3 regions of the Agrococcus sp. Marseille-Q4369 genome follow, and region 2 is predicted to be linked to each of the others. Evidence: predicted binding sites of a transcription regulator. Region 2 holds the regulator's gene; each other region holds the start of a gene.
The links. The regulator LexA, encoded in region 2, represses DNA repair genes until DNA is damaged. The targets are predictions, from matches to a motif close to TCGAACANNTGTTCGA.

Region 1: a site for LexA is predicted at 2,768-2,783, ahead of imuA' (DnaE2-dependent mutagenesis accessory factor ImuA'). Genes of this name have one in related genera too.
Region 3: a site for LexA is predicted at 4,470-4,485, ahead of JSQ78_RS13445 (HNH endonuclease signature motif containing protein). Genes of this name have one in related genera too.

The regions. Positions count from the first base shown of each region.
Region 1 is NZ_CP070501.1:1,301,858-1,311,253, reverse strand. It holds gene JSQ78_RS06575 (alpha-amylase family glycosyl hydrolase) at 1-1,148, opposite strand, end outside; gene JSQ78_RS06570 (GNAT family N-acetyltransferase) at 1,167-1,613, opposite strand; gene JSQ78_RS06565 (1-phosphofructokinase family hexose kinase) at 1,685-2,674, opposite strand; gene imuA' (DnaE2-dependent mutagenesis accessory factor ImuA') at 2,794-3,483, shown strand; gene JSQ78_RS06555 (LPXTG cell wall anchor domain-containing protein) at 3,623-4,036, shown strand; gene JSQ78_RS06550 (DNA polymerase Y family protein) at 4,158-5,705, shown strand; gene JSQ78_RS06545 (TVP38/TMEM64 family protein) at 5,760-6,518, opposite strand; gene JSQ78_RS06540 (error-prone DNA polymerase) at 6,651-9,396, shown strand, end outside.
Region 2 is NZ_CP070501.1:861,553-870,948, reverse strand. It holds gene recA (recombinase RecA) at 1-649, shown strand, start outside; gene JSQ78_RS04435 (regulatory protein RecX) at 646-1,308, shown strand; gene JSQ78_RS04430 (hypothetical protein) at 1,376-1,813, shown strand; gene miaB (tRNA (N6-isopentenyl adenosine(37)-C2)-methylthiotransferase MiaB) at 1,851-3,341, shown strand; gene miaA (tRNA (adenosine(37)-N6)-dimethylallyltransferase MiaA) at 3,338-4,246, shown strand; gene dapF (diaminopimelate epimerase) at 4,243-5,106, shown strand; gene JSQ78_RS04410 (class I SAM-dependent methyltransferase) at 5,090-5,695, opposite strand; gene hflX (GTPase HflX) at 5,725-7,224, shown strand; gene lexA (transcriptional repressor LexA) at 7,227-7,850, opposite strand; gene JSQ78_RS04395 (hypothetical protein) at 8,092-8,457, shown strand; gene JSQ78_RS04390 (histidinol-phosphate transaminase) at 8,523-9,396, shown strand, end outside.
Region 3 is NZ_CP070501.1:2,669,016-2,678,411, reverse strand. It holds gene JSQ78_RS13460 (DsbA family oxidoreductase) at 1-18, shown strand, start outside; gene JSQ78_RS13455 (class I SAM-dependent DNA methyltransferase) at 37-600, opposite strand; gene JSQ78_RS13450 (DEAD/DEAH box helicase) at 608-2,653, opposite strand; gene JSQ78_RS13445 (HNH endonuclease signature motif containing protein) at 2,943-4,409, opposite strand; gene JSQ78_RS13440 (SRPBCC family protein) at 4,571-5,017, opposite strand; gene JSQ78_RS13435 (Hsp20/alpha crystallin family protein) at 5,148-5,594, shown strand; gene JSQ78_RS13430 (biopolymer transporter Tol) at 5,591-5,908, shown strand; gene JSQ78_RS13425 (GNAT family N-acetyltransferase) at 5,905-6,372, shown strand; gene thpR (RNA 2',3'-cyclic phosphodiesterase) at 6,426-6,977, shown strand; gene JSQ78_RS13415 (saccharopine dehydrogenase family protein) at 6,981-8,219, opposite strand; gene JSQ78_RS13410 (APC family permease) at 8,381-9,396, shown strand, end outside.

The DNA of each region.
Region 1 (9,396 bases), 440 kb from region 2:
GCATCCGCCGTGCACGACGCATCCGCCACCGAGCCGTCGGCCTCGAGCTCGGGACCCGCGTCGCGGTCGGTAAAGGCGTAGCCGGAGTAGAGCGTCGGCGGACCGTAGTCGCTCGCGAGCATGACCGCGGTCGCCGCGGCGAACGCGCCGCCGTCGCGGTAGGAGAGCGTCTGGCTGTTGCGCTCGGTGTCGTGGTTGGCGACGAAGGTGCGCTGGCCCTCCTCGAGCAGGCCGTAGCCGGCGGGGGAGAGGTCGGCGACGGCCCGCGCCTGTCCGCCGCGCACGAAGGCGCCGACGCGCTCGGCCCAGCCGAACTCCCACACGGTCGAGAAGCCCGTGTACTGCTCGGGCGTCACCGGCTCGCCCGCGCCGCGGATGACCTCGCTGATGACGGGCGTGCCCTCGGGCAGCGCGGCGACGATCGCGGCGGCGTCTCTGGGGTCGATGTGCTTGGCCGCGTCGATGCGGAAGCCCGTCACGCCGAGCGAGAGCAGGTCGTCGAGGTAGGCGACGATCGTGGCGCGCACGTGCACCGACTCGGTCGCGAGGTCGGCGAGGTTCTCGAGCTCGCAGTGCTGGATGACGAAGGGCTCCCGGTAGGCGTCGATGTCGTCGTCGAGCGTGCGGTTGCAGTCGTGGAAGTCGGCGCGGCCGTAGAGGCCCGGGTACTCGTAGTGCTCGAAGGCGGTGCCCGCCCAGCCCGAGCCCGACTCGACGCCCGCCATGTGGTTGATCACCGCATCCGCGTAGACGTCGACGCCCGCCTCGCCGCACGCGGCGGTCATGGCGGCGAACTCGTCGCGCGTGCCGAGCCGCGACTCGACCTCGTACGAGACGGGCTGGTAGCTCCACCACCACTCGGTGCCATCCGCGCCGGCAGGGCCGGCGGTGCCATCCGCGCCGGCAGGGCCGGCGGTGCCATCCGCGCCGGGCAGCCCGGCTGTCGCGCCGTCGACGTGCTCCTGCGGCGGCGAGGTCAGCACCCACGCGACGCCGGCCTCGCCGAGCGCGGGGCACTCGGCGGCGATCGCGTCCCACGTCCACTGGAACAGCGCGACGCCCGCGTCGCGGCGCTCGGGCGGGGCGGACGCGCAGCCCGCGACCGCGAGCACGGCCGCGGTGGCGACGATGGCGGCCAGGCGACGCATGCGCGGCGCTAGCGCCGGCTAGAGCGTCTTGCGGCCGATGGCCTCGCCGTACTCGTTCTCGCCGATGATCTCGAAGCCGACGGCCTGGAAGAACTTGCCGGGGCCGAGGTCGCCCTCCTCCCACACCGCGAAGAGGTGCTCGAAGCCGAGCCGCTTGGCCTCCTCGGCGACCTGCTCGACGGTGTAGCTGCCGACGCCGCGCCGCTGCGCGTCGCCCGCGACGTACATGCGCAGGATGCTCGAGCGGTACTCCTCGCGGTCGACCTCGGGGTCGAAGTTCGCCATCACGAACGCGACGGGCTCGTCGCCGTCGAAGACGACGCGCTGCCACGCGCTCTGGGTGTTGACGAACTCCTCGAGGCGCGCGTTGGCGGCGAGGAAGGCCTCCTGGCCGCGCTTGAGCGTCATGCCGTTGGCAGCGACGATGTTGGCGGCGTTGAGCTCTTCGAGGCGCAGTGTCGTCATGGGCACACCGTACCAGCGCGATGCCGGGGGCCGAATGGGCGTTGGGTGAACGCTCGGAGTCGGCTGGACGCTCAGCCGATGGGCGTGATGCGGATGCGCTCGACGAGCTCGGCGGGGTCGGCGATCGAGCCGGCCTGGGCGTGGAGCACCGCGGCCGCCGACCACGCGGTCGCGCGGGCGAGCTGCTCCTCGAGCGACGCGCCCTCACCGAGGCTCTGTGCGAGCGCCGCGACGGCGGCGTCGCCCGCGCCGGTCGGGTTGCCGTCGAGCACGTGGTCGAGCACGGCGTGCCACGCGCGACCGTCGGGGAGCACCGCGAGCATCCCCTCGATGTCGAGCGACGCGAAGACGGTGCCGGTGCCGAGCGCCGCGAGCCGGCGGGCGGCGTCGAGCGGGTCGGTGCCGCCCATGGCGTCGAAGAGCTCGTGCCGGTTGGGCTTGACGGCCGTCGCGCCCGAGGCCATCGCGTGCCGCAGCTGCTCGCCGCCGACGTCGACGATCACGGGGCGGCCGGCGGCGAGCGCGATGTCGACGACGGATGCGCAGAAGCGGTCGGGCGTCAGCGGCGGGAGCGAGCCCGACGAGACGACGACGCGCGCGGCGGGCGCCTCGGCGCGCACGATCTCGAGCACGCGCGCCCAGTCGTCGTGGTCGATCGGCTCGCCGGTCTCGTTGAGGTTCGTGGTGCCGGCGGGGGTGACGATCGCGGTCGTGCGCCGCGTGGGTGCCGACACCTCGACGAGCCGGTGCGGGATCCCGGAGCGGTCGAGGTCGTGCACGAACAGCGACTGCACGGGGCCGCCGACCGGGGCGACGACGATCGCGCGACCGTGCTGCTGGTGCAGCACGCGCGCGACGTTGACGCCCTTCCCTCCCGCGCGCGCGAGCCCGGTCGGCACGCGGTGGCTCGAGCCGGGCCGCAGGTCGTCGATCGTGTAGGTGATGTCGATCGCGGGGTTCGTCGTGACGCACAGCACGTGGGTGCCGGTCGAGCGGTCGGTGTCGGCGGCCGGTGCGAGGGTCTCGGATGCGTCGTCGGGGTGGGGAGCGTCGGTCGCCATCCGGCCTCCTCGTCGCGGTCGCAGGGCTCAGCGGATCGGGATCGATCTTCGCATGGAGCACGGCCGCCGACACGCCGCAGGCGGTTGACCGGTTCGAACACACCTTCGAGAATGGGGGGATGAGGATGGCGACCACGAGGCTCGAGCGCCGCTCGGGCGAGGAGCGCACCGCGACGATCGAGGCGCTCCGCGAGCGGCTGCGCGGCATGCAGCAGGCCGTGCCCGCGACCGCGCCGACGGTCGACGAGTCGGCGCCCGCCGGGCTCGACGAGGTCGTCCGCAGCCTCCGCCCCGGCGCCGCCCACAGCATCCAGTCGCGCAGCCTCGCGCTCGCGTGCCTGGGCGCGGCCCTGCCTGCCGGCGCGTGGGGCGCGATCGTCGGCATGCCCGACCTCGGCATCGAGGCGGCCCGCGACCTCGGTGTGCCGATCGACCGCATCGCGCTCGTGCCGCAGCCGGGCCGCGCGTGGCTCGACGCGGTCGCGAGCCTCGCCGAGGCGATGCCGGTCGTGCTCGCCGCCTCTCCCGCGCGCGTGACGCCCACCGAGGCCGCGCGCCTCGCGGCGCGGCTGCGGCAGGCCTCCTCGACGCTGCTCGTCGTCGGCGAGTGGCCGAACGCTGCGACCGTCGTGCGGAGCGTGCGCGCCGAGTGGCAGGGCCTCGCCGACGGCGACGGGCGGATCGCCGCGGGGAGCCTGCTCGTCGAGGCGGCTGCGGGCGGCGCACCGCGGAGGGCGCGCATCCCGATCGCGGGTCGGCCGGCGGTCGAGCTCGAGGAGGAGGCGCCGTTGCGCCTCCCCGCTGCCTGAGCTCGCACCGCCGGTGGTGACGCCGGGTGCGGGTGACGGTGACGAGGGCGAGCAGCCTGGTTCACCGTCGCTGATCGACGCGGATGTCTGCCTGGGCCTCGGTCTGCTGGGCTCGAGCTCGGGCTCCTGCGCGCCGGCGGTGGCGCCGGGTGCCGGCGAGGGCTCGGACCGTCCTGAGCAGCCGCCGCTCATCGACGCCGACGTGTGCGTCGCCCTCTCGCTGCTCGGCGTCGTCTCGCCGGGCTGCGTCGACGGAGCGCCGGTCGCCCCGGGTCAGCCTGGCGAGCCTGGACAGCCCGGCGAGCCTGGTCAGCCCGGTGAGCCCGGCATGCCCGGCGAGCCCGCTCCGATCGACAAGGGCGACGTCCCCGGTGACGAGCCGGCGGGCGACGCCAAGACGGATCGCGCGGTGACGGCCGTGGCCGCCGACGAGCCGACGGCGATGCTGCCCCGCACGGGTGGCAGCGCTGGCGAGATGCTGCTCCCGGCGCTCGCCCTGCTCGCAGCGGGTGCGCTCCTGCTGCTGCGCCGCCGCTCGACCGGGGTGAGCTGAATGGAGCGGGGGTGCGGGGCGCGCGAGCCGCGTCCCGCACCTCTGCATGCCCGCACCCGATCGCGGCCGCGACACACCGCATCCGCTTGACGCTGATCGAACGTGTGTTCGATGATGAGGTGTGACGATCGAGACGGAGAGCGAGACCGGAGCGCGGGTGCGCGGCGGCCGCGTCGGCGTGCTCAAGGTGCCCGACTGGTCGGTCGTCGTCGCGCGCCAGACCGGCGCGCTGCCCGCGGGCGGCGAGCAGGGATCGCCCGGCGCGATCGTGCACGCGCTGCGCGTCGTCGCGTGCGACGCAGAGGCCCGCGCCGATGGCGTGCGGGTGGGGATGCGGGTGCGCGACGCGCAGGGCGCATCGCCGATGCTCGCGCTCGCGCCCGCCGACCCGGTCGGGGAGGCGCTCGCCTTCGAGCGCGTCGTGCGCGCGGTGCTCGCGGTCGTGCCGACGGCGCAGCCGATCGGCGACGGGGCGCTCGCGTTCCGGATGCGCGGGGCGAGCCGGTTCTACGGCTCCGAGTCGCGCGCGATCGAGGCGGTGCGAGGCGCGCTCGCCCCACTCGGGCTCACGGCGAGCTTCGGCGTCGCCGACGACCGCTTCTCGGCGGAGCTCGCCGCGGGCGCGGGCGCTGAGACGATCGTGCCGGCGGGCCGCAGCCGCGAGTTCCTCAGCCGCCTGCCCGTCGGCGTGCTCGGCGACGACGAGCTGCCGAGCATGCTGCACCGGCTCGGCGTGCACACCCTCGGCGGCTTCGCGCAGCTGCCCGACGCGAGCGTGCGCGACCGCTTCGGCGAGGCCGGGCTCGTGGCGCTCGCGAGGGCGCGCGGGCTCGACGACCGGCGCGTCGACGACAGCGGCCTCGGCGAGGAGCGAGTGCTGCGGCTCGCGTTCGAGCCGGGCATCGAGGGCGTGCACGAGCTCGCGCTCGCGGTGCGCGAGCCGGTCGAGCGCTTCGTGCGGCAGCTCGCCGAGCAGCGGCTCGTGTGCAGCGAGATCCGCATCGTCATGCGCGGCGAGGAGGGCCGCGTGAGCGAGCGGCTCTGGCGGCAGCCGGGGTTCCTGCGCGCGGGCGACATCGTCGACCGGATGCGGTGGCAGCTGGGCGAGAGCGAGCTCGGCTCGGCGCTCGTCGAGGTGCAGGCGCTGCCCGAGCGGCTCGACGCCGACGTCGAGCACATGCCGGGGCTGTGGGGCGGCGGCGACATCGACGACCGCACGAAGCACGCGCTCGAGCGGCTGCAGGGCATGCTCGGCCGCGAGGCGGTGCTCACCGCACGACCCGGTGGCGGGCGGCTGCTCGCCGAGCGCGGCGTGCTCACACCGTGGGGCGATGCACCGGCGCCGCAGGCCGCGGGTCCGTGGCCGGGCGCGCTTCCGCCGCCGCGGCCCGCGGTCGTCTTCCGGCCGCCGCTGCCCGTGCGGCTGCTCGATGCGGCGGGGGAGTCGGTCGACGCCGCGGCCCTCGACGAGCGGCAGGGGAGCCCTGTCGCCTTCTCGCCCCCCGCATCCGCCCGTCGTCGCGTGGTCGCGTGGGCGGGGCCGTGGCCGATCCGGCGCCGCGAGCTCGGCGACGTCGTGCACCGCGTGCAGATCCTCGACGGCGAGGGGGAGGCGTGGGTGCTGCTGCACGCCGATGGGTCGTGGCTCGCGGAGGGGCGCTACGCCTGACGGCTCTCGGCGAATGGTTTCGACTCGCTCAGCCGCCTGCGGCGGCGGAGCGGCTCAACCAGCGGAGGTGTCGGAGGGATCCGGCTCGCCCGGCAGCGAGTGCTCGGCCTTGCCGCGCCACGAGCGCCACGCCCAGATCGTGAAGCCGAGCACGACGCCCCACGCGATGACGACGACCGCGCCCGCCCAGAACGACGGCGCGGCGATGAAGGCGCCGATCGAGACGAGCGAGACCTGCCCGGGCACGGAGGCGAAGAGCGATGCGATCGAGAAGACGCGGCTCGGCACCCCGAGCGCGCCGGCGCCGTAGTTGACGGGCCAGTAGGGCATGCCCGGCATGACCCGGAGCGTGAACACGGCCGCGAAGCCGCTGCTCTCGTCGAGCCGGTCCTCGAGCTTCTTGGCGTGCCGGCCGAGCAGGCGCATGACGGTCGTGCGGCCGACCGCGCGGGCGATCCAGTAGGCGCCGATGCTGCCGATGACGGCGCCGACGACCGAGAGCAGGCTGCCCGCCGGCACGCCGAACAGCAGGCCGCCGACGAGCGCCATGATCGTCACCGGGATGGGCGTGAGCGCCACGACGGCGTAGGCGGCGACGAAGACGAGCCAGCTCCACCAGCCGAAGCCCTCGATCTGCGCGCGGAGGTCGTCGAGGTCGGGCAGCCGCACCGTCGCCGCGACCCAGATGATCGCCGCGACGACCGCGATGAGCGCGGCAATGCGGAGGATCGTGCCGCGCCGTGAGCCGCGTCCCACCGACCGCGCACCGTCGCGGCCGGCGTCGGAGCGGCCGGGAGCGCGCGTGGCAGACATGCGGCAAGCCTAGGGCGGGGCGATCGGGCGACCGGTGGGAGCTGTGGCGCGAGTGGGCGACGACGGGTAGCATTCGAATGTACGTTCGAATGAGGCCGATGCCTCGACGACACGCGGGAAGGAGGCGAGGAGATGGGCTGGAACAACCCCGCGATGCCGTGGAGCGAGCTCGAGGGCATCCTCTCCGACCGCGACGTCAGCGCCGGCCGCACGCCGCACGCGCGCGACCTCGACGAGGCGCGGCGCCGCCGCGTGCGCGTGCCGCAACCCGGCGCGGTCACGCCCTACGCCGAGCTGCACGCGCACTCGCACTACTCGTTCCTCGACGGCGCCGCGAGCCCCACCGAGCTCGTCACCGAGGCGCGCCGGCTCGGCCTCGAGGCGCTCGCGCTCGTCGACCACGACGGGCTCTACGGCGCGGTGCGCTTCGCCGAGGCGGCCGCCGAGGCCGAGCTGCCGACCGTCTTCGGCACCGAGTTCTCGATCGGCCTCGACGAGCCGCAGAACGGCGTGCCCGACCCGGGCGGCAGCCACCTCGTGGCGCTCGCGACCGGCCCCGCCGGCTACACGGCGCTCGCGACCGCCCTCACCGACGGCTACCTCGCGACCGACGCGAAGGGCGCGCCGGGCGAGAAGGGCCGGCCCGTCTTCGAGCTCGAGCGGCTCGCCGAGACGGCGAGCGGCGAGTGGATGATCCTCTCGGGCTGCCGGAAGGGCGCCGTGCGCCAGGCGCTCGGCGAGGCCGACCCGGAGGGGGCGGATGCTGCGGGTCGCGAGCTCGACCGGCTCGCGTCGCTCTTCGGCCGAGACCGCGTCGTGGTGGAGCTGAGCGACACCGGCGACCCGCGTGACTTCGAGCGCAACCGGGCGCTCGCCGCGCTCGGCGAGGCGCGCGGCATGCCGGTGATCGCGACGACGAACGCGCACATCGCGAGCCCCGCGCAGCAGCGGCTCGGCGACGCGGTCGCGGCGGTGCGCGCGCGCCGCTCGATCGACGAGCTCGACGCGTGGCTGCCCGCGGGCGGCGTCCCGTCGCTCCGCGCGGGCGACGTCATGGCCCGCCGCTTCCGCCGCTTCCCCGGCGCGATCGACACCGCCGCCGCCCTCGGTCGAGAGCTCGCCTTCGACCTGCGCGCCGCATCCCCTCGCCTTCCCCGAGTGCCGGTGCCCGAGGGCCACTCGCCCATGAGCTGGCTGCGCGCGCTCGTCGCCGAGCGGCTGCCGCGCATCTACGACGTCGACGGCGCGGGCCGGCCGAGCGCTGAGGTCGCGGCGCGGCTCGAGCACGAGCTCGGCCTCATCGACCAGAAGGGCTTCGCCGGCTACTTCCTCATCGTCTTCGAGATCGCCGACTTCGCGCACCGGCAGGGCATCCTCTGCCAGGGCCGCGGCAGCGCGGTCGCGAGCGCGGTGTGCTTCATCCTCGGCATCACCGCCGTCGACCCGATCCGCTACAAGCTGCCGTTCGAGCGCTTCATCTCGATGATGCGCGAGGAGGAGCCCGACATCGACATCGACTTCGACGCCGGCCGGCGCGAGGAGGTCATCCAGCACGTCTACGAGCGCTACGGCCGCCGCAACGCCGCGCAGGTCGCGAACGTCATCACCTACCGGCCGAAGTCGGCGGTGCGCGACGCGGCGAAGGCGCTCGGCTACGCCGTCGGCCAGCAGAACGCGTGGTCGAAGTCGGTCGAGTCGTACTCGAAGCCCGACGTCGACGGCATGCCCGAGGACGTCGCGCTCCTCGCCGCCGAGTTCCTGCACGCCCCGCGCCACCTCGGCATCCACTCGGGCGGCATGGTGCTCACCGACGAGCCGGTCGGCTCGGTGTGCCCGATCGAGCCCGCGCGCATGCCGGGCCGCACGGTGCTGCAGTGGGACAAGGACGACTGCGAGTGGATGGGCCTCGTGAAGTTCGACCTGCTGGGCCTCGGCATGCTCGGCGCCATCTCGCACACGCTCGAGCTCGCGCGCGAGCAGCTCGGCGAGGCGTGGTCGATCGCGTCGATCCCCGCCGAGGAGGCGGGCGTCTACGACATGCTGTGCGAAGCGGATGCGGTGGGCGTGTTCCAGGTCGAGTCGCGCGCGCAGATGACGACCCTCCCGCGGCTCAAGCCGCGCTGCTTCTACGACCTCGTGATCGAGATCGCGCTCATCCGCCCCGGCCCCATCCAGGGCGGCGCGGTGCACCCCTACATCCGCCGTCGCACGGGCGCCGAGGCGATCAGCTACCCGCACGAGCTGCTCGTGCCCGTGCTCGAGCGCACGCTCGGGGTGCCGCTGTTCCAGGAGCAGCTCATGCAGATGTCGGTCGCGGTCGGCGGCTTCGACGCCGCCGAGGCCGACCAGCTGCGGCGCGCGATCGGCTCGAAGCGCTCGCGCGAGCGCATCGAGGCGCTCAAGGCGAAGCTCTTCGCCGGCATGGCCGCGAACGGCGTCGACGACGCGACGGCCGAGTCGATCTACCGCAAGATCGAGGCGTTCGCGGGCTTCGGCTTCGCCGAGTCGCACTCGCTCGCGTTCGGCAAGCTAGTCTACTCATCGTCGTGGCTCAAGCTGCACTACCCGGCGGCGTTCCTCGCGGGGCTGCTGCGCAGCCAGCCGATGGGGTTCTGGTCGCCGCAGACGCTCGTGAAGGATGCGCTGCGGCACGGGGTCGAGACGCTGCGCCCGTGCGTGGTGCGCTCGGCCGCCGTCGCGGGCCTCGAGCGGCACGGCGAGCGCCGGCCCGGGCTCGACGCGTGCCTCGAGCGGGAGCAGCCGCCCGTGCCGCCGGTGGCCTCGGAGTCGCTCGCGGTGCGCGACCGGCACCGGCGCGACGCGGGCTTCGCGGTGCGGATGGGGCTCGCGAGCGTCGCGGGCGTCGGCGCGGCGGCGG
Region 2 (9,396 bases):
CTCGATCGACATCATCGTCATCGACTCCGTCGCGGCGCTCGTGCCGCGCGCCGAGATCGAGGGCGAGATGGGCGACAGCCACGTCGGCCTCCAGGCGCGCCTCATGTCGCAAGCGCTCCGCAAGCTCACCGGCGGTCTCAACCAGACCGGCACGACGATGATCTTCATCAACCAGCTGCGCGAGAAGATCGGCGTCTTCTTCGGCAGCCCCGAGACGACCGCGGGCGGCAAGGCGCTCAAGTTCTACGCCTCGGTGCGCCTCGACATCCGCCGCATCGAGACGCTCAAGGACGGTGCCGACGCGGTCGGCAACCGCACGCGCGTCAAGGTCGTCAAGAACAAGATGGCGCCGCCGTTCAAGCAGGCCGAGTTCGACATCCTCTACGGCGTCGGCATCTCCCGCGAGGGCAGCCTCATCGACTTCGGCGTCGAGCACGGCATCGTCCGCAAGTCCGGCGCCTGGTACACCTACGACGGCGACCAGCTCGGCCAGGGCAAGGAGAAGGCACGCCAGTTCCTGCTCGACAACCCCGACATCGCGGGCTCGATCGAGCGGCAGATCCTGGGCAAGCTCGGCATCGGCGCCGCGGCGCCCGAAGCGGGCGTCGAGTCGCTCGACGCGCGCCGGCAGGAGCGCCAGGGCGCGTGAGCGACGCTGACCGGCTCGCCGGGGTCACCGAGCTCTCGAGCTGGATCGCCGGGCGCGACGAGCGCACCGGCGACCAGCCCGAGGCCGAGGCGCCCGCTGGGCCCGGCGCTTCGCGGCGCGGCTCGCGCGGCCGCTCCGGCGGGGGCTCGCGCGGCCGCGCCGGGGAGCGAGATGACGACGGCGCGCCGCTCGAGCCGATCGACGAGGAGGCGGCGCGAGCGATCGCGCTGCGAGCCCTCGGCCGACGCGGCGCGAGCCGCCTCGAGCTCGACCGGGCGCTCGCGAAGCGCGACGTCGAGCCCGACGTGCGCGCGGCGGTGCTCGACCGGCTCGTCGACGAGCGCTACCTCGACGACGAGCAGCTCGCGCGCGACGAGGCAGAGCGCCTCCGCGAGCGCAAGCAGCTCGGCGAGCGCGGGATCGCCGCGGCGCTGCGCCAGCGCGGCCTCGACCCCGCCGTGCTCGACGAGCCGGACCGCGACGACGAGCTGCAGCGCGCGATCGATGCGGCCGCCGACCGGCGGCGTCGCATAGGATCGCTCGACGATGAGACAGCCGAGCGACGGCTCGCCGGCTGGCTGCAGCGGCGCGGGTTCAGCGGTGGCGCCGTGCGCCTCGCGATCGAGCGCTCGCGGCCCAGTGGGCCGCGCTTCCGCTGACCAGCACGGCAGCCGCTCCGGGTCGAGGGTCAGCATCCGGCTCATGGCTGAGCGATAGATTGAGCGCATGAAGACCACCAAGCTCATCACCGTCCCGGCGCTCGCCGCCGCCTCCCTCCTCGCGCTCACGGGCTGCATCCAGATGCCGCCCGCAGCGCCGGGCAACGACACCGACACCGGCAACGGCTCCGGCAGCTCGGCGGCGGAGAGCCTCGACGACACCTCGTGGACGGGCGCCATCGACGGCGTCGTCGCGCCCTTCGGGTTCACGCTCAACGCCGACGGCACCGTCGACATCACGACGTGGGGCGACTCGGACGCGCAGTACGACTTCCCGCAGGACGTGTGGGAGGGCGACTCGTCCGACCTCACCGTCACGATCACGGGCCTCGAGGAGGGCGAGTTCGACCTGACCGTCTCCGGCACCGCCCAGGACGGTCGGATGGACCTCTCGGGCGAGGGCACGAACGGCAGCAGCTACACGCTCACGGCCACGCAGGACTGACGCTTCGGGGCGGTCGCCGCTCGGTACGCTGGAGGGCATGTCCACGACCTCCGCGCTGCGCACCTATGAGGTGAAGACCTTCGGGTGCCAGATGAACGTGCACGACTCCGAGCGCCTCCGCGGCTCGCTCGAGGAGGCCGGGTACGCCGAGGCCGTCGATGGCCGCCCCGACGTCATCGTCATCAACACGTGCGCGGTGCGCGAGAACGCCGACCAGAAGCTCTACGGCCACCTCGGGCACCTCGCGAAGACCAAGCGCGAGCGGCCCGGCTTCCAGATCGCCGTCGGCGGCTGCCTCGCGCAGAAGGACCGCGCGACGATCGTCGATCGCGCGCCGTGGGTCGACGTCGTATTCGGCACCCACAACATCGGCTCCCTGCCGGCGCTGCTCGAGCGCAGCCGCCACAACGGCGAGGCGGAGGTCGAGATCCTCGAGGCGCTCGAGGTGTTCCCGTCGACGCTCCCGACCAAGCGCGAGTCGACCTATGCCGGCTGGGTGTCGATCTCGGTCGGCTGCAACAACACGTGCACGTTCTGCATCGTGCCGTCGCTGCGCGGCAAGGAGCGCGACCGTCGCCCGGGCGAGATCCTCGCCGAGGTGCAGGCGCTCGTCGACGACGGCGCGCTCGAGGTGACGCTGCTGGGACAGAACGTCAACTCCTACGGCGTCGAGTTCGGCGACCGGCTCGCGTTCGGCAAGCTGCTGCGCGCCGCCGGTGAGATCGACGGGCTCGAGCGCGTCCGCTTCACGAGCCCGCATCCCGCCGCCTTCACCGACGACGTGATCGACGCGATGGCGGAGACCGACGCGGTCATGCCGCAGCTCCACATGCCGCTCCAGTCCGGCTCGGACCGCGTGCTGCGCGCCATGCGACGCTCCTACCGCTCCGCGCGGTTCCTCGGCATCCTCGAGAAGGTGCGCGAGCGCATCCCGCACGCCGCGATCACGACCGACATCATCGTCGGCTTCCCCGGCGAGACCGACGACGACTTCGAGGAGACCATGCGCGTCGTCGAGGCGTCGCGCTTCGCCTCGGCCTTCACGTTCCAGTACTCGATCCGTCCCGGCACCCCCGCGGCCACGATGCCCGACCAGGTGCCGAAGGCGGTCGTGCAGGAGCGCTTCGAGCGGCTCGTCGCGCTGCAGGACCGCATCTCGTTCGAGGAGAACCTCGCGCAGGTCGGCCGCACGGTCGACGTGCTCGTCTCCGTCGGCGAGGGCAAGAAGGACGCCGAGACGCATCGGCTCTCGGGTCGCGCCGAGGACAACCGGCTCGTGCACTTCGCGCCCGGCGGCCACTCGCCGCGGCCCGGCGACATCGCCACCGTGCGGGTCACGCACGCCGCGCCGTTCCATCTGCTCGCTGACGAGGGCCCGATCGCGGTACGGCGCACGCGCGCCGGTGACGCGTGGGACCGCGGCCAGGCCGACTCGTGCGGCGTGCCCTCGCTCGTCGGGGCCGGGGCCGGGGCCGGGGCCGGGCGCCCGGTCTCGCTCGGCCTGCCGACGCTCCGCATCGGCACGTGACCCTCATCGCCGTCGTCGGCGCCACCGGCACCGGCAAGACGGCCAGGTCGCTCGCCATCGCCGACGCGGTGGTCGCGCTCGGCGCCCGCGCCGAGATCGTCAACTGCGACGCGATGCAGCTCTACCGCGGCATGGACATCGGCACGGCGAAGGCAAGCGCCGAGGAGCGCCGCGGGCACCCCCACCACCTCCTCGACGTGCTCGAGCCGTGGCAGGATGCGGCGGTCGCCGCCTATCGCGACGAGGCTGCGAGCCTCGTCGCCGGCATCGAAGCGCGCGGCGCGGTGCCGATCCTCGTGGGCGGCAGCGGGCTCTACGCCGCGAGCGTGCTGTACGCCTTCGAGTTCCCCGCGACCGACGCCGAGCTCCGCGCCCGGCTCGAGGCCGAGCTCGAGGCCGAGGGTGCCGGGGCGATGCACGCGCGACTGCTCGCGGTCGACCCGGCGGCCGCCGAGGCGATCGGGCCGCACAACGGCCGCCGGCTCGTGCGCGCGCTCGAGGCGGTCACCCTCACCGGCGAGCCGTTCCGCGTCGGCCTTCCCGACGAGCGGTCGCTCGCTCGGCCGACGATCATCCAGCACGAGCGCGTCGATCGCGCAGCGCTCGTCGCCCGGCTCGATGCGCGCGTGGTGGGGATGTGGCGGCTCGGCATCGTCGACGAGGCGCGAGCGCTCCGGGAGGCCGGGATCGAGCGGGGCACGACGGCGCAGCAGGCCATCGGCTACCGCCAGGCCCTCGACCAGCTCGACGGCCGGATCACGGAGGTCGAGGCCATCGAGCGCACGCAGGCCCTCACCCGCCGCTACGCGCGTCGACAGGTGTCGTGGTTCCAGCGCTACCCGGCCGCGCCGCCCGCAGACGCGGTCGAGCTCGCACAGCGCGCGGTCGCTAGCCTGGGGGGATGACGACGCACGCCACCGGATTCGCGAAGGGCCACGGCACGGGCAACGACTTCGTGCTCGTCGCCGACCCGGCAGGCGAGCGCCCGCTGCTGCCGGGCGAGGTGCGCGCGCTCGCCGACCGGCGCTTCGGCATCGGGGGCGACGGGGTCATCCGCGCTGTGCCGGCGGGCCGCACCGGCGACGCGGTACTCGACGCCGCGCCCGCGGGCACGTGGGCGATGGACTACTGGAACGCCGACGGCAGCGCGAGCGAGATGTGCGGCAACGGCGTGCGCGTGTTCGTGCGGTTCCTGCTCGAGCAGGGGCTCGCCGAGCTGCCGGACGGCGGCTCGATCGACGTGGCGACGCGCGCCGGCGTGAAGCGAGTCGTGCGGCACGGCAGCCTGCTCGCGGTCGACCTCGGCCCGTTCGAGCTCGGCGGCACGCGGCTCGTGGCCGCAGACGGCCTCGACGTCGCCAGGCCCGGCCTCGACGTCTCGACCGGCAACCCGCACGTCGTCGTCGCCCTCGCCGACGCGGCCGAGCTCGACGCGCTCGACCTGCACCGGCCTCCCTCGCTCGACCCCGTCGCCGAGGACGGCGCGAACGTCGAGTTCGTCGTCCCCGGCGTCATCGCCGACGGCATCGGCTCGATCCGGATGCGCGTGCACGAGCGGGGCGTGGGGGAGACCCTCTCGTGCGGCACGGGCGCCGTCGCCGCGGCCCTCGCGACCCGGCACTGGTCGGGCGGGGCCGCCGACCGCTGGATCGTCGACGTGCCGGGCGGGCGGCTCGAGGTCGACGTCGACGCCCGCGGCCACGCATGGCTCACGGGGCCCGCGGAGATCGTCTTCCGCGGGGAGGCGCTCAGTCCGGCGCCGTGACGGCGATGATGCGGTACGTCTTCCTGGAGTCGGCGCGCTCGACGTTGAAGCCGGCGAAGCGCTCCTGCAGCCAGCGCAGCAGCGAGTCGGCGCCGAGGTGCTTCTGCACGACGAGCCACGCCGTCGCGCCCGGCGCGAGCCGCGGGATCCACGCCTCGAGCAGCTCGTGCAGCTGCTGCTTGCCGATGCGGATCGGCGGGTTCGACCAGATCGCGTCGAAGCGCACATCGGCAGGAACGCGCTCTGGCATCGATGGCACGATGTTCGATAGACTGAGCAGCTCGGCATTCCGCTCGACGAGCGAGAGCGCTCGGGCGTTGACGTCGACGGCCCAGACACGGGCATCGGGGGAGCGGAGCGCGAGCGTCGCGGCGATCGGCCCCCACCCGCAGCCGAGGTCGAGCAGCTCGCCCGTCGCGGGCGGCGCGGGCACGGCGTCGAGCAGCACCGCAGTGCCGACGTCGAGGCGGTCGCCGGAGAAGACGCCGGCGGCGGTCACCATCTCCCGCTCTCGACCCGCGATCGGCACTCGGAGCGTCCGGACCGACTCGGGCGCGGCAGGATCGGGCGAGAAGTAGTGGTCCGACACGGATCCGACAGTACAGAAGGAAGCAACGCATGGCAGAAGCCCAGGACGGCACCGACGGCGGGCGCGCGATGGAGCGCATCCTCGCGTGGGCCGAGCCCGGCGAGCGCGAGCTGCTCGCCGAGCGCGCGCAGGCGCTGCAGGACGACGACGCGCACAGCGACGTCGACGGCGACCAGCTCGACCGCGAGGAGCGCGCCGCGCTCCGCCGTGTCGACGGCCTCCGCACCGAGCTGGAGGACGTCACCGAGGTCGAGTACCGCCAGCTGCGGCTCGAGAACGTCGTGCTCGTGGGCGTCTACAGCGGCGCAGCCGACGACGCCGAGAACTCGCTCCGCGAGCTCGCCGCGCTCGCCGAGACCGCTGGCGCGCGCGTGCTCGACGGGGTCCTCCAGCGGCGACCGAACCCCGACCCGGCGATCTACGTGGGCCGCGGCAAGGCCGAGGAGCTCGCGGCGATGGTGAAGGAGCTCGGCGCCGACACGGTCGTGGCCGACAGCGAGCTCTCGCCGAGCCAGCGGCGCGCGCTCGAGGACCGGGTGAAGGTCAAGGTCATCGATCGCACCGCGGTCATCCTCGACATCTTCAGCCAGCACGCGACGAGCCGAGAGGGCAAGGCGCAGGTCGAGCTCGCGCAGCTCGAGTACCTGCTGCCGCGCCTGCGCGGCTGGGGCGAGTCGATGTCGCGCCAGGCCGGTGGCCAGGTCGGCGGGCAGGGCGCGGGCATGGGCTCGCGCGGCCCCGGTGAGACGAAGATCGAGCTCGACCGCCGGCGCATCCACTCGCGCATGGCACGGCTCCGCAAGCAGATCAAGGGGTTCGGCCCCGTGCGCCAGGCGAAGCGGGCGAACCGCGACCGCAACGAGGTGCCGGGCGTCGCGATCGCCGGCTACACGAACGCCGGGAAGTCGAGCCTGCTCAACCGCATCACGGGCGCGGGCGTGCTCGTCGAGAACGCGCTCTTCGCGACCCTCGACTCGACCGTGCGGCGGACGCAGACGCCCGACGGCCGCGAGTTCACGATCGCCGACACCGTCGGCTTCGTGCGCGACCTGCCGCACCAGCTCGTCGAGGCGTTCCGCTCGACGCTCGAGGAGGTCGCGGAGTCGGACGTCATCGTGCACGTCGTCGACGCGAGCCACCCCGACCCCGCGTCGCAGATCGCGACCGTGCGCGACGTGCTGGGGGAGACCGGTGCCCGATCCATCCCCGAGATCGTCGTGTTCAACAAGGCGGATCTCGTGAGCCACGACGATCGGCTCGTGCTGCGCGGCCTGCAGCCCGACGCGATCTTCGCGTCTGCTCGCACGGGCGAAGGCGTCGACGAGATCCTCGAGCGGCTCGCCGAGCTGCTGCCGCGGCCTGAGGTCGCGGTCTCGCTGCTCGTGCCCTTCGATCGCGGCGACATCATCGCGATGCTGCACGACCGCTTCGAGGTGCTTCGCGAGGACTACGAGGCCGACGGCACGCGCGTCGAGGCGATGGTCACCGCGGCTGCCGCGGGGCAGCTCGAGGAGTTCGTGGTCGCCTAGGGTCAGACCGCCCTGAGGACCGCGACGACGCGGCCGAGCACCTCGGCCTCGTCGCCGAGGATGGGTTCGAATGCCGAGTTGCGCGGCAGCAGCCACGTGTGGCCGTCGCGCTGCTTGAACACCTTGACCGTCGCCTCGCCGTCGAGCATCGCCGCGACGATGTCGCCGTTGACGGCATCGCGCTGCTGACGCACGACGACCCAGTCGCCGTCGCAGATCGCGGCGTCGACCATCGAGTCGCCGACGACCTGCAGCATGAAGAGATCGCCGGAGCCGACGAGCTGCTTCGGCAGCGGGAACACGTCGTCGACCTGCTCCTCGGCCGTGATCGGGATGCCCGCGGCGATGCGGCCGACGAGCGGCACGAACGCCGCCTGCTGGATCGAGCCGACCGACTCGTCGATCTCGTCGTCGACGAGCACCTCGATCGTGCGCGGACGAGCCGGGTCGCGGCGGATGCAGCCGGCGAGCTCGAGCTGCCCGAGCTGGTGCGTGACGCTCGAGAGCGACGAGAGGCCGACGGCGTCACCGATCTCGCGGTAGCTCGGCGGGTACCCGCGCTGCTTCACGGCGCGCTGGATCACCTGCAGGATCGCCTGCTGCTTCTCGGTGAGCTGCCTCGTCATCCGTTGCCCCGATCCCCGCGTGTCAGTGGTGCCTGATGGACTCCTGGTGGTTCGAAAGCGTATCCGAGAGGGCGCCCGGATCAAACGCACGTTCGAGCGAGTCGTGGAGAAAGTTCCCACGACGGGGTTGACGCGTGCGGCAGTTCGAAAGTAGATTCGAAACAGAGATTCGCAGCCGGTGCTCCCGGCCGAGCACCGGCTGCGGATCCCAGTCCTCGGACTGGATCGAGAGGAGGCACTCATGACCGCCATCGCCATCACCGCCACCGCCGGCGCCGCACCGACGCTCCGCCTGCGCATGACCGCTCGCGGCCGCCGCGCCCTCGCATTGCTCGTCGCCGCGCCCGTGCTCGCCCTGGGCGCGCTCGCCGGCGCGGGCCTCATCGGCGACGCGGTCGCCGGTGCCGTCGCCTCCTCCTCGGCCTCGACCGCCGAGTTCGAGCACATCACGGTCGTGCCGGGCCAGTCGCTCTGGCAGATCGCCGAGGCCGTCGCCCCCGAGGCCGACCCGCGCGACGTCATCGCCGAGATCGAGCTGCTCAACGGCATCGCCGGCGCCATCCAGCCGGGCGAGCGGCTCGCCATCCCCGCGCAGTACGCCGACTGAGCAGCACGCGCCGCGACCGGGTCGCGCGCGGCCGACGGCATCCGCCGAAGTCCTAGGCTGGATCGGTGACGAGCCTCGACGACCTCCCGATCCGCGACGACCTCCGCGGGCTGACGCCCTACGGCGCACCGCAGCTCGAGGTCCCCGTGCGGCTCAACGTCAACGAGAACGCCTATCGGGTGCCCGAGGAGGTCGCGCTCGACGTCGTGCAGGAGGTCGCGCGCGCCCTGCCCGACGCCAACCGCTACCCCGACCGCGAGTTCGACGAGCTGCGCCGCTCGTTCGCGCGCTACTTGGGCCACGGCGTGACGCCCGAGCAGATCTGGGCAGGCAACGGCTCCAACGAGGTGCTCCAGCACGTGCTCCAGGCCTTCGGCGGTCCCGGTCGCACGCTGCTGTCGTTCACCCCCACCTACTCGATGTACCCGCTGCTCGCGCAGGGCGTGGGGATGCGGTGGGTCCCGGTGCCGAGGGACGAGGAGTTCACCGTCGACGCCGGCGCCGTCCGCGCGGCGATCGCCGAGCACGACCCCGACGTCGTGTTCCTCTGCTCGCCGAACAACCCGACCGGCACGGGCATCGACCTCGAGACGATCGAGGCGGCCTGTGATGCGGCGCGCGGCATCGTGCTCGTCGACGAGGCGTACGCCGAGTTCGCTCGCGACCGCGACCGCACGGCCCTCACGCTGCTCGAGCGGCACCCGCGGCTGCTCGTCTCGCGCACCATGAGCAAGGCCTTCGCGTTCGCCGGCATGCGGGTCGGCTACCTCGCCGCCCACCCGGCCGTCATCGACGCGCTCCGGCTCGTGCGGCTGCCCTACCACCTCTCGGCCATCACCCAGGCGGCGGCCGTCGCGGCTCTGCGCCACAGCGACGTCATGCTCTCGCGCGTCGACGACCTGCGCGCCGAGCGCGACCGCATGGTCGAGGAGCTCTCCC
Region 3 (9,396 bases), 930 kb from region 2:
GACCAGCCCGCTCGCTGAGTCGCCCCTGCGGCGGTGTCAGTCGGCGCGGCGCGCGAGGAAGACCCACTCGCGGCCCGGGCGGTCGGGCGCATCGCGCACGTCGGGGCACTCGAAGCCAGCGGTCTCGAGCGACGACTCGATCGCCTCCCGCGAGCGGAACCGCAGGCGCGACTCGAGCACGAGCGTCCCGCCCGGCCGCAGCAGCCGCCGCGCAGCGCCGAGGGTCGAGGCCCAGTCGCGCTCGTCGACGAACACCTGCGCGACGTTCGCCGTCATCGTCGCGACGTCGAAGCCCGAGCCCGTCGACGCATCCGCCTCGACGGCGTCGAGCGTCCCTTCGAGCCAGCGCACCGCATCCGCCCCCGGCTTCGCCCGTGCGACGTCGATCGACGCGCTCGCGGGGTCGACGCCCGTCACCGCGAGCCCCCTCGCGGCGAGCATGAGCGCGAAGGTGCCGGTGCCGCAGCCGATGTCGAGCACCGATCGGGCGCCGAGCTCGTCGACGACGATCCGCTCGTAGACCTCGAGGTCGGAGCGGTCGGGGTCGAGCGCGTCGTAGACGGCCGCGAGGCGCGGCTCGCTGAAGATCGCGTCGACCACCCTCCGGTCAGCGCCCGATGCGCGCGGCGACCGCGTCGTGCAGCATGCCCGCGACCGCCTCGAGGCGCAGGTCGGTGCTCGTCGGCTCGTCGCCGACGGCGCCGTCGATCGCACGACCGACCATGCCCGCCTTCGTGTCGAGCAGCTCGGCGATGCGCGTGTCGATCGTCTGCGCCGCGAGGATGCGCCACACGGTCACCGGCATCGACTGGCCGATGCGGTGGATGCGGTCGATCGCCTGCGTCTGCTCGGCGTCGGTCCACGAGAGCTCGGCGAGCACCATGTCGGCCGCGGCCTGCAGGTTGACGCCGACGCCCGCAGCCATGAGCGAGCAGACGATGACCTGCACCGACTCGTCGTTCGTGAACGCGTCGATCGCGGCCTGCCGCTGCGTGGGCGACTGGTCGCCGCGGATCGAGACGGTCTTGATGCCGGCCTTCGCGAGCGTCTGCTCGGCGGTGTCGAGCACGTCGATGTGCTTCGCGAAGAAGACGACCTTGCCGACCGAGTGCGCGAGCTGTGCCGCGTAATCAGCGGCGAGCGGCGCCTTCGCGCGGCCGATGCGGCGCGCGAGCGCGAAGACGTTCTCGCCCGAGCCGCCCTCTTGCGACTCGACCTCGCTGCGGGCGATGCGCCGCACGAGCTCGTCGTCGACCCGGCTGTCGTCGCGCGCGTCGACGGAGCGCTGCTCCATCGCGGCGTCGTAGCGGCGCAGCATGCGCTCGACGAGCTCGCGCTCGGCGGTGCGGATGGAGCGCACGGATGCCTCGTCGAGCTCGACGGGGATGTCGGCGATGCGACGGGCGGGGATGTCGGAGGCGACGTCGATCTTGCGTCGCCGCACGATGCCCATGTCGATCACGGCGCGCCGGGCGGCCGGATAGAACGCCCGGTCCATCGGCGTGAGCCCGATCTCCTCGAGGTCGTCGGTGAGCTCGGCGTTCGGCTCCTTGTGGTCGATCCAGCCGAGGAAGCGCCAGATGGCCCCGAAGTCCTCGATGTCGTTGATGAGCGGGGTGCCGGTGAGCGCCATGAGCAGCGGGTTGCCGATGCGCTCGCGCAGGGCCGCGGCGATCTGCAGCACGTGGCGCGATCGCTTCGAGCGCGTGTTCTTGATGAAGTGCGCCTCGTCCACGACCATGCCGCGGAAGCCGAACGTCTCGAGCCAGCCGATGTGGCGGTCGAGCACCTCGTAGTTGACGATGACGACGTCGGCGAACGCGTCGAGCGTGTCGCCGTCGCCCTGCAGCACCGCGGCGCGGCGGCCGGGCAGCCAGCGCTCCGTCTCGCGCGCCCAGTTGATCTTCACGACGCTCGGCGCGACGACGAGGAGGGGGAACGCGTCGGCAGCCTGAGCCGCGAGCAGCGCTTGCGCCGTCTTGCCGAGGCCCGGCTCGTCGGCGAGCAGGAACGTGCGGTGCCCGTCGCGAGCGGCCTGCACGAGCTCGGCCTGGTGGTGCATGAGCTCCTTGCCGCCCGGTGCGATGTGCCGCTTCGGCTCGGGCAGCGGCATGCACGCCGGTCGGCCGTCGGCCGCGACCTCGAACGAGAGGTAGAGCGGCGAGAGCAGGTCGAAGCCCGCGAGGCGGTCGCGCTCGGGCTTGCGCCGCACGTGCGTGAGGTCGGGCTCGAGGAAGGGGTTGGCGAGCGCCACGCGGCGCACCGACGGCGGCACGACTTGCGGCGCCTGCGGCTCGGTGCTCTCGGGCTCGGGAGCCGACTGCGGCTCGGGAGCCTCCTCGATGCCCGCCGCCTGCAGCATCTCGCGCTTGCGCTCGCGCACGGCGTCGGTGATCGGGGCCCCGTCGCCGAGCAGCGGCAGCAGCGTGGGCTCGCGGCTCGCGGCCTTCGCGAGGATGACGGCGATGCCGTCGAGGCGCTTGAGGTCCTCGGCGCGCTGCGCGTCGGTGAGGTTCTTGTCGGCGCGCACGCGGGCGCGCTCCTCGCGCGCGAGCATCGCGACGACCTGCAGCTTCACGCGCGTCGAGCGCGAGGCGGAGCCGCGCTTGACGCCCGCCTCGACCTGCCGCACGGCGCGGGCGAGCTGCGGGATGAGCGCGTCGCGCTCTCGGGTGGCGGGCCGCTCGGCGGCCGCCTCGTCGACGACCAGCGCGTCGAGGTCTGGGGATGCGTCCGTCTCGGTCGCATCGATGGTTGCGGCGTCTGCCACGTGTCCTCCGTTCGAGGCGGGGCCGGCGGTGCGGGCCCCGGATTGACGGGCTTCGACGAGCACCGACAGATCGGTGCGTGACTCATCGAGCCGGCGGCTGCGGCTGCGGTGCACGGGCGGGGCCGCTTCGCGGCTCCGGCGGTGACCGGCGCTGTCGCCGTCCACCATCCTACTAGGTCGAGCCCCGGATCCGCTCGGATGACCCGCTGAATCGCGTGACGGCTGCGCCGAGCCGCGTCGAGATGGGGCCGCGCTTGGGTCGTCTGGGTCTGCGGATGGGTGGCAGGAGGATGCGGGTGACGCGCCAGCGCGTGCCGATCTTGTCGATGCGGAGTCTGCCGCTGTGGACCTCGCGATGGCACGTGGGGCATAGCAGGATGCCGTTGTCGGTGTCGGTCGGGCCGCCGTCGGCCCAGCGCATGACGTGGTGCACGTCGCCCCAGGTGGCGGGGATGCGGCAGTCGGGGCCTTGGCAGTGGCGGTCGCGGAGCATGATCGCGATCCGCTGCCAGAGGGAGAACAGCCGCTTGCGGCGGCCGAGCTTGAGGACGTGGCCGTCGCCGTCGACGAGCGCGGCCTGCACGAACCCGTCGCACACGATCCGGGCCGCGAGGCCTGCCGGGACGGTCTCGCCGGTCTCGACGATGTCGCACGTCGCCGGCCGCCCCTCGGCGTGCTTGTCGAGCTCCGCCTGGGTGATCGCGACCAGCAGCGTCGGCGCGTCGCCGCCGGGCCGGGGCGGCTCGCCGGAGCGGGCGTGGGCGCGGAACAGGCCCACCAGCACGTCCGCGTGCCGCTGCGCGTCGGTTCGCTCATCATCGGCCGGCGCGTCGGGGTTCTCGAACCCGTCCCCGGTGCGCGGCGAGTCGTAGGCGGCCAGCACCGCCATCACCTCCGCCCCCTCCACCGGCGGGAACGCCACCCGGCCGCGGAAGACCCCGTCCGCGCACTGCGCGAGCGTGAACTCCCGCTCGGCGACCTGCGCCTCCTCCCGCGGCTCCGCCCCGTCCGGGTCGAGCGCCGAGAGCCACTGCCGCGCCGTGACCGCCAGCAGCTCCGGCGGGGTCGGGACCGCGTCGTCGTAGCCGCGCTCGCCCGGACGCTGCTCCCCCACCGCCGCACCCACGAGATCCTCCTCCGCGGCCAGCCGCGCGTCGGGGTCGGCGCGGCCGCCAGCGGACTCCAGCACCTCCACGATCACCCGGCCCTGGTCGATCGCGATCGACCCGTCCTCCAGCGCGCCCGCGACGTGCGGGTAGAGCGGCTCGAGCGGCAGTCCGGTCGGACCCACCCGCGGGGTCGAGACGCGGGCGAGCTGCAGGATCGCCTTCGCCCGCGAGGCCGAGACTCCCGCCTCGTGCCGCAGCGCGGTCCTCGTCGAGTGGTACCCGAACGTGCGCGCCTGGTTCGGCGCATCCATCGCCGGCACCGACCGCTCCACCACCCCCGCCATCCGCACCAGCGCCCCATCGGCCAGCCGGGCCAGCTCCCCGACGGCAGCGAACGCATCCCACCGCTCGACATCGCCCAGACCATCGAACGCGGCCAGGATCTCCTCGACATCCGCCTGCACCGCGGCCAGCCGCTCGCGCAGACCAGCAGCCTCGGGCGACCTGCCCTGCCGCTGCTGCCCGTCCATCACGACCCTCCAACACGACAGCACCGACGCCGTCGCTGTCCCCCGATTCTACCGAGCGGCTCGAACCTCTGTTCGAGGATCGAGGGGGCTGTGGAGAACTCGGCAAGCGCCGCGCTGGGCGCACACCGCATCGAAGGGCAGCGGGCGGGGTCGCCCGGAGGTCAACCCTCGAGCAGCGCCTGCAGGCGATCGATCGAGGCGAGCAGCTGCTCCTCGCGCGTGCGCCGCGCGCGGTCGAGGCGCGACTCGTCGTGCAGCTGCGTCCAGTCGTAGGTGTGGGTGACGCGCGTGCCGCCGTCGGCAGGCTCGAGCTCCCATCGCCACAGCTGCCCGATCGGCGGCTTGCCCTCCTCGGCGGGCTTCCACGCGATGCGGCGGCCCTCCTCGAACTCGACCACGTGGTTCTCGCGCACCGCGCCGCTGCCGAGCGTCATCGAGAACACCTCGCCCACGGCGCGCACCCGCTGCCCCTCGGCGGCCGACCCGAGGTTGTCGTTGCCGTCCCACGCGGGCTGCCGCGACGGGTCGGCGATCTCCTCGAAGATGACGTCGGCGGGGGCAGCGATCACGCGGCTCGCACTCACCACTCGGGATTCGCTGTCGCTCATGGCTCGATCGAACCACGCGCGCACCTCGAGGCGCCACCGTGGCGTGACCCGCCGCATCCGCCCCCATTGAGACCGCGACAGAAGCGGAGTAGACACGAGGCACGCGACCGACGCGACGGAGGGAGCAGCCATGAGCACGGAAGCCGCGCGCAAGTACCCGGTGTTCCCGCCGTTCACGGAGTGGGTGGATGCGTTCGCCCTGCTGGGCGGGTGGGATGGCCGCGGGCCCCTCCCGGGCATCCGCGTCGAGGAGCTCGTGCACGACGACGAGTTCATCGTGCATGCCGAGCTGCCGGGGCTCGACCCCGAGCGCGACATCGACGTGAGCGTCGCGCACGGCACGCTGACGATCCACGCCGAGCGGCATCCCGACAAGCGCGAAAAGCAGCGCTCGGAGTTCCGCTATGGCGCGCTCGCCCGCGCGGTGCGCCTGCCGCAGGGGGCGAACGACGACGACATCACCGCCGTCTACGAGGACGGCGTGCTCACCGTGCGCGTCGGGCTCGATCCGGTGCCGACGAAGCCTCGCCACATCCCGATCGAGCATCGCTCGAGCTCGCGGCGCGGTCGGCGGTGACGGCGCCGGAGCGCACCGACGACGGCCGCTGGATCGTCGTCGACGGGCGGCGGTGGCGGGCTGAGGATCCGTCGCTCGACGCCGAGGTCGCGACGCGGCTGCGCTCGCACCTCGGGCGCGCCCGCTCCGCGGTGCGGAGCGGGCCGGATGACGCGAGCGAGCGGCGCGCGCGCGATCGCGTGCAGCTCGCGAAGGAGGGCCTCGGCGAGCGCGGCACGGCGTGGTGGGAGCTGACCGAGGCCGAGCGCGCGGAGCGCGCTGCGGAGCGGCTCGCGAGCCTCGACGAGCTCGCGCCGCCGGAGCACCGGTCGTGAGCGCCGCGCGCGCGGCCAGGGCGGAGACGAGCGGGATCATCGTGCACCCCGCGACGCACGACCGCTTCGACGATCTCGCCGCCATCATCGGCCCGAAGCGGCCCGACGCATCCGTCTGCTGGTGCCTCAGCCACCGCATCGACGCGAAGACGAACACGTCGCTGCACGGCGTCGAGCGCGGCGCGTACGTCGAGCGGCTCACGCGAGAGCCCATCGCGCCGGGCGTGCTCGGCTACGACGGCGACGAGGTCGTCGGCTGGGCCGCCGTCGCGCCGCGCGCGCAGCTGCCGTTCGAGCGCTCGCGGAAGATCCCGCACGTCGACGAGCAGCCGGTCTGGTCGATCTTGTGCATCCGCGTGCGGCCGGGGCACCGCGGGCGCGGCATCTCGCACGCGGTGCTCGCAGGCGCCGTCTCGAGCGGGTTCCCGCGCGTGGTGATGCGCGAGCAGCTCGCTCCCCGCTGAAGGGGCCGATCGGCGCACACGCGATGCTCTGCCGAGCGCCCTACGGTGGGCGGATGGGTCGGCGGATGTTCGCGGCGGTCGTGCCGCCCGAGGACGTGCGGGAGGATCTCGCCGAGTTCCTCGACGTGCGCGAAGGGCTGCGCTGGACGCGGCCGGACCGCATGCATCTCACGCTCGCGTTCCTCGCCGACGTGCCCGAGCGCATCCTCGAGCCCCTCGAGGAGCGGCTCGCGAGCGCCGCTCGCGGCGTCGACCCGTTCGAGTGCTCGCTCGCGGGGGCCGGTGCCTTCCCGCACCCCGACCGCCCCGCGGTGCTGTGGCTCGGCGTCGGCGAGGGCGGCGACGCGCTCGAGCGGCTCGCCCGCCGCGTGCGCGACGGCGCGAACGCCGCGGGCGCGCCGCCCGACGGCAAGCGCTTCACGCCGCACGTGACGCTCGCGCGCCCGCCGCGCGACCGCAGCGCCCTGCGCTGGCTCCGCGTGCTCGACACCTACCGCTCGCGCCGCTGGAGGGTCGACGAGGTGGAGCTCGTCGACTCGCAGCTGCTCGGCCACGGCAGGCGGCCGCTGCACGAGACGGTCGCGCGCCTGCCGCTCGGCGGCTAGGCGTCACGCCTTCGCCGCGACCTCCATCTGGCCCCACGGCGAGCCGTACTCGCCGAGCAGGTCGAGGAACGGCGCAGGCTGCATCGTCTCGGGGCCGAGCACGCCGGCGCCCGACCACTCGCCGCGCGCGAGCAGCTCGAGCGCGATGACCGGGTTGATCGCCGTCTGCCAGACGACGCACTGGTGGCCGTACTCGGCCATCGACCACTCGTTGTCGACCACGTGGTAGAGGTACGTCGAGCGCGGCTGCCCGTCCTTGCCCGTGCCGCGCACCCACACGCCCGCGCACGTCTTGCCCGTCATGACCGGGCCGATCGTCGCCGGGTCGGGCAGCACCGCGGCGACGACGTCGCGCGGGCTCACCTCGACGCCGCCGACCTTCACCTTGTCGGTGCGGTCGAGCCCGAGCGTGTTGAGCGTGCGCAGCACGCCGATGAACTCCTCGCCGAGCCCGTACTTGAAGGTGACGCGGTCGGCCTCGAGCCAGCGCGGCATCATGAGCACCTCCTCGTGCTCGACGTTGACGCACTCGACCGGCCCGATGCCCTCGGGGAAGTCGAACACCTCCGGCTCGCTGAACGGCTCGGTGGTGTACCAGCCGCCGTCGACGTCCTGCCGCGAGCGCTCCCAGATGACCGGCGGGTTGAGGCACTCCTCGATCGTCGTCCAGATCGAGAACGAGGGCGCGAAGATCTCCTTCCCGTGCTCGTCGTGCACGGCGAGGTTCGCGCCGTCGCGCGTGCCGAGCTCGTCGATGTGGTCGAAGAGCTCGTCGGCGGCGTAGCGCGCGAGCACGTTCGAAAGCCCCGGCTCGACGCCGATCCCGACGAGCGCCAGCCGCCCGGCCGCCTCCCACTCCCCCGACTTCGCGAACTGCTCGTCGCCGAGCTTGAGCCCGACCTTCCGGTACGGATCCTCCGGGTGGCGCTTCGACAGGCTCATCGCCATGTCGAGGTAGTCGGCGCCGGCGGCGAGCGCGCCGTCGAAGATCGGCATCACGAAGCGCGGGTCGACCGCGTTCATCACGTGCGTGATCCGGTGCTCCCGGCAGAGCGCCGCGACGGACTCGGGGTCAGATGCGTCCACTCGCGCGGCCGTGAAGCGCGCGTCGGCCGCGGCGGCGCGCTCCGCGCGCGACGCGTCGTAGTCGGCGATCACGATCGCCTCGAAGAAGTCGCGCCGGGCGGCGATCGCCGCGAACGCGCCGCCCACTCCTCCGGCTCCGATCAGCAGGATCCGCATGGACTCACCCCTCCGACCGGCATCGCCCACGGATCCCGGCTGGCCCAGACTGTAGCGCAGCGGCGACGGAATCAGTATCGTCTGCCAGCAGAAGCAGCGGATGCGTCACCCATGGCGGGCGATGGCCACGGTATCCGCCGAATGCGCGACGAGGAGCACCAGTGAGCGACGACACCATCGCGGCGCGGCCGCCCGCTCCGCAGTCGGGGCTGAAGCCGAACGCCATCGGCTTCTTCGACGCCATGGTCATCGGCCTCGCGTCGACCTCCCCCGCGTACACGATCGCCGCGATCATCGGCGGGCTCGTGCTCTTCAGCGGCGTGCACGCCCCGGGCATCATGCTCGCGAGCTTCATCCCGATGCTGCTCATCGCATCCGCCTTCTACTACTTGAACACCGTCGACCAGGACTGCGGCACGACCTTCTCGTGGGTCACGCGAGCGATGGGACCGTGGCTCGGCTGGATCGGCGGTTGGGCGATCGCCATGACCGGCGTGCTCATCGTCGGCTCGCTCGCCGAGGTGGGCGTGCGCTACTCGCTGCTCACCTTCGGCCTCGAGGACGCCGCATACGACCCGGTGCTCATCCGCGTGCTGACCGTCGTGCTCATCCTCGTGATGACGGCGATCTGCGTCTGGGGCACCGAGATCTCTGCGCGGCTGCAGAACGTGCTCATCGTCTTCCAGGTGCTCTCGCTCCTCGCGTTCGCGGTCGTCGCGTTCGCGCTCGTGTTCTCGGGGAACTCGCCCTTCGACTCGCTCACGCCGTCGTGGGAGTGGCTCAACCCCTTCGGCGGCGGCTGGGAGGGCGTGACCGCCGGCCTGCTGCTCGGCGTCTTCGCCTACTGGGGCTGGGAGTCGGCCGTCAACCTCACCGAGGAGACGACCAACTCGTCGCAAGCGCCCGGCAAGGCCGCCATCTGGTCGACGATCGTGCTGCTCGCGACCTACCTCTCGGTGACGATCGCGGTCGTCGCGCTCGCCGGCGACGCGTTCCTCGCCGAGAACGCCGACGAGGAGGACGCGATCTTCCAGGTGCTCGCGAGCGAGACCATGGGCCCGTGGGCGTGGGTCGTGATGCTCTCGGTCGCCACCTCGGCGATCGCCTCGACCCAGACGACGATCATCCCCGCCTCGCGCACGGGCCTCAGCATGGCCCGTCGCGGCGCGCTGCCCAA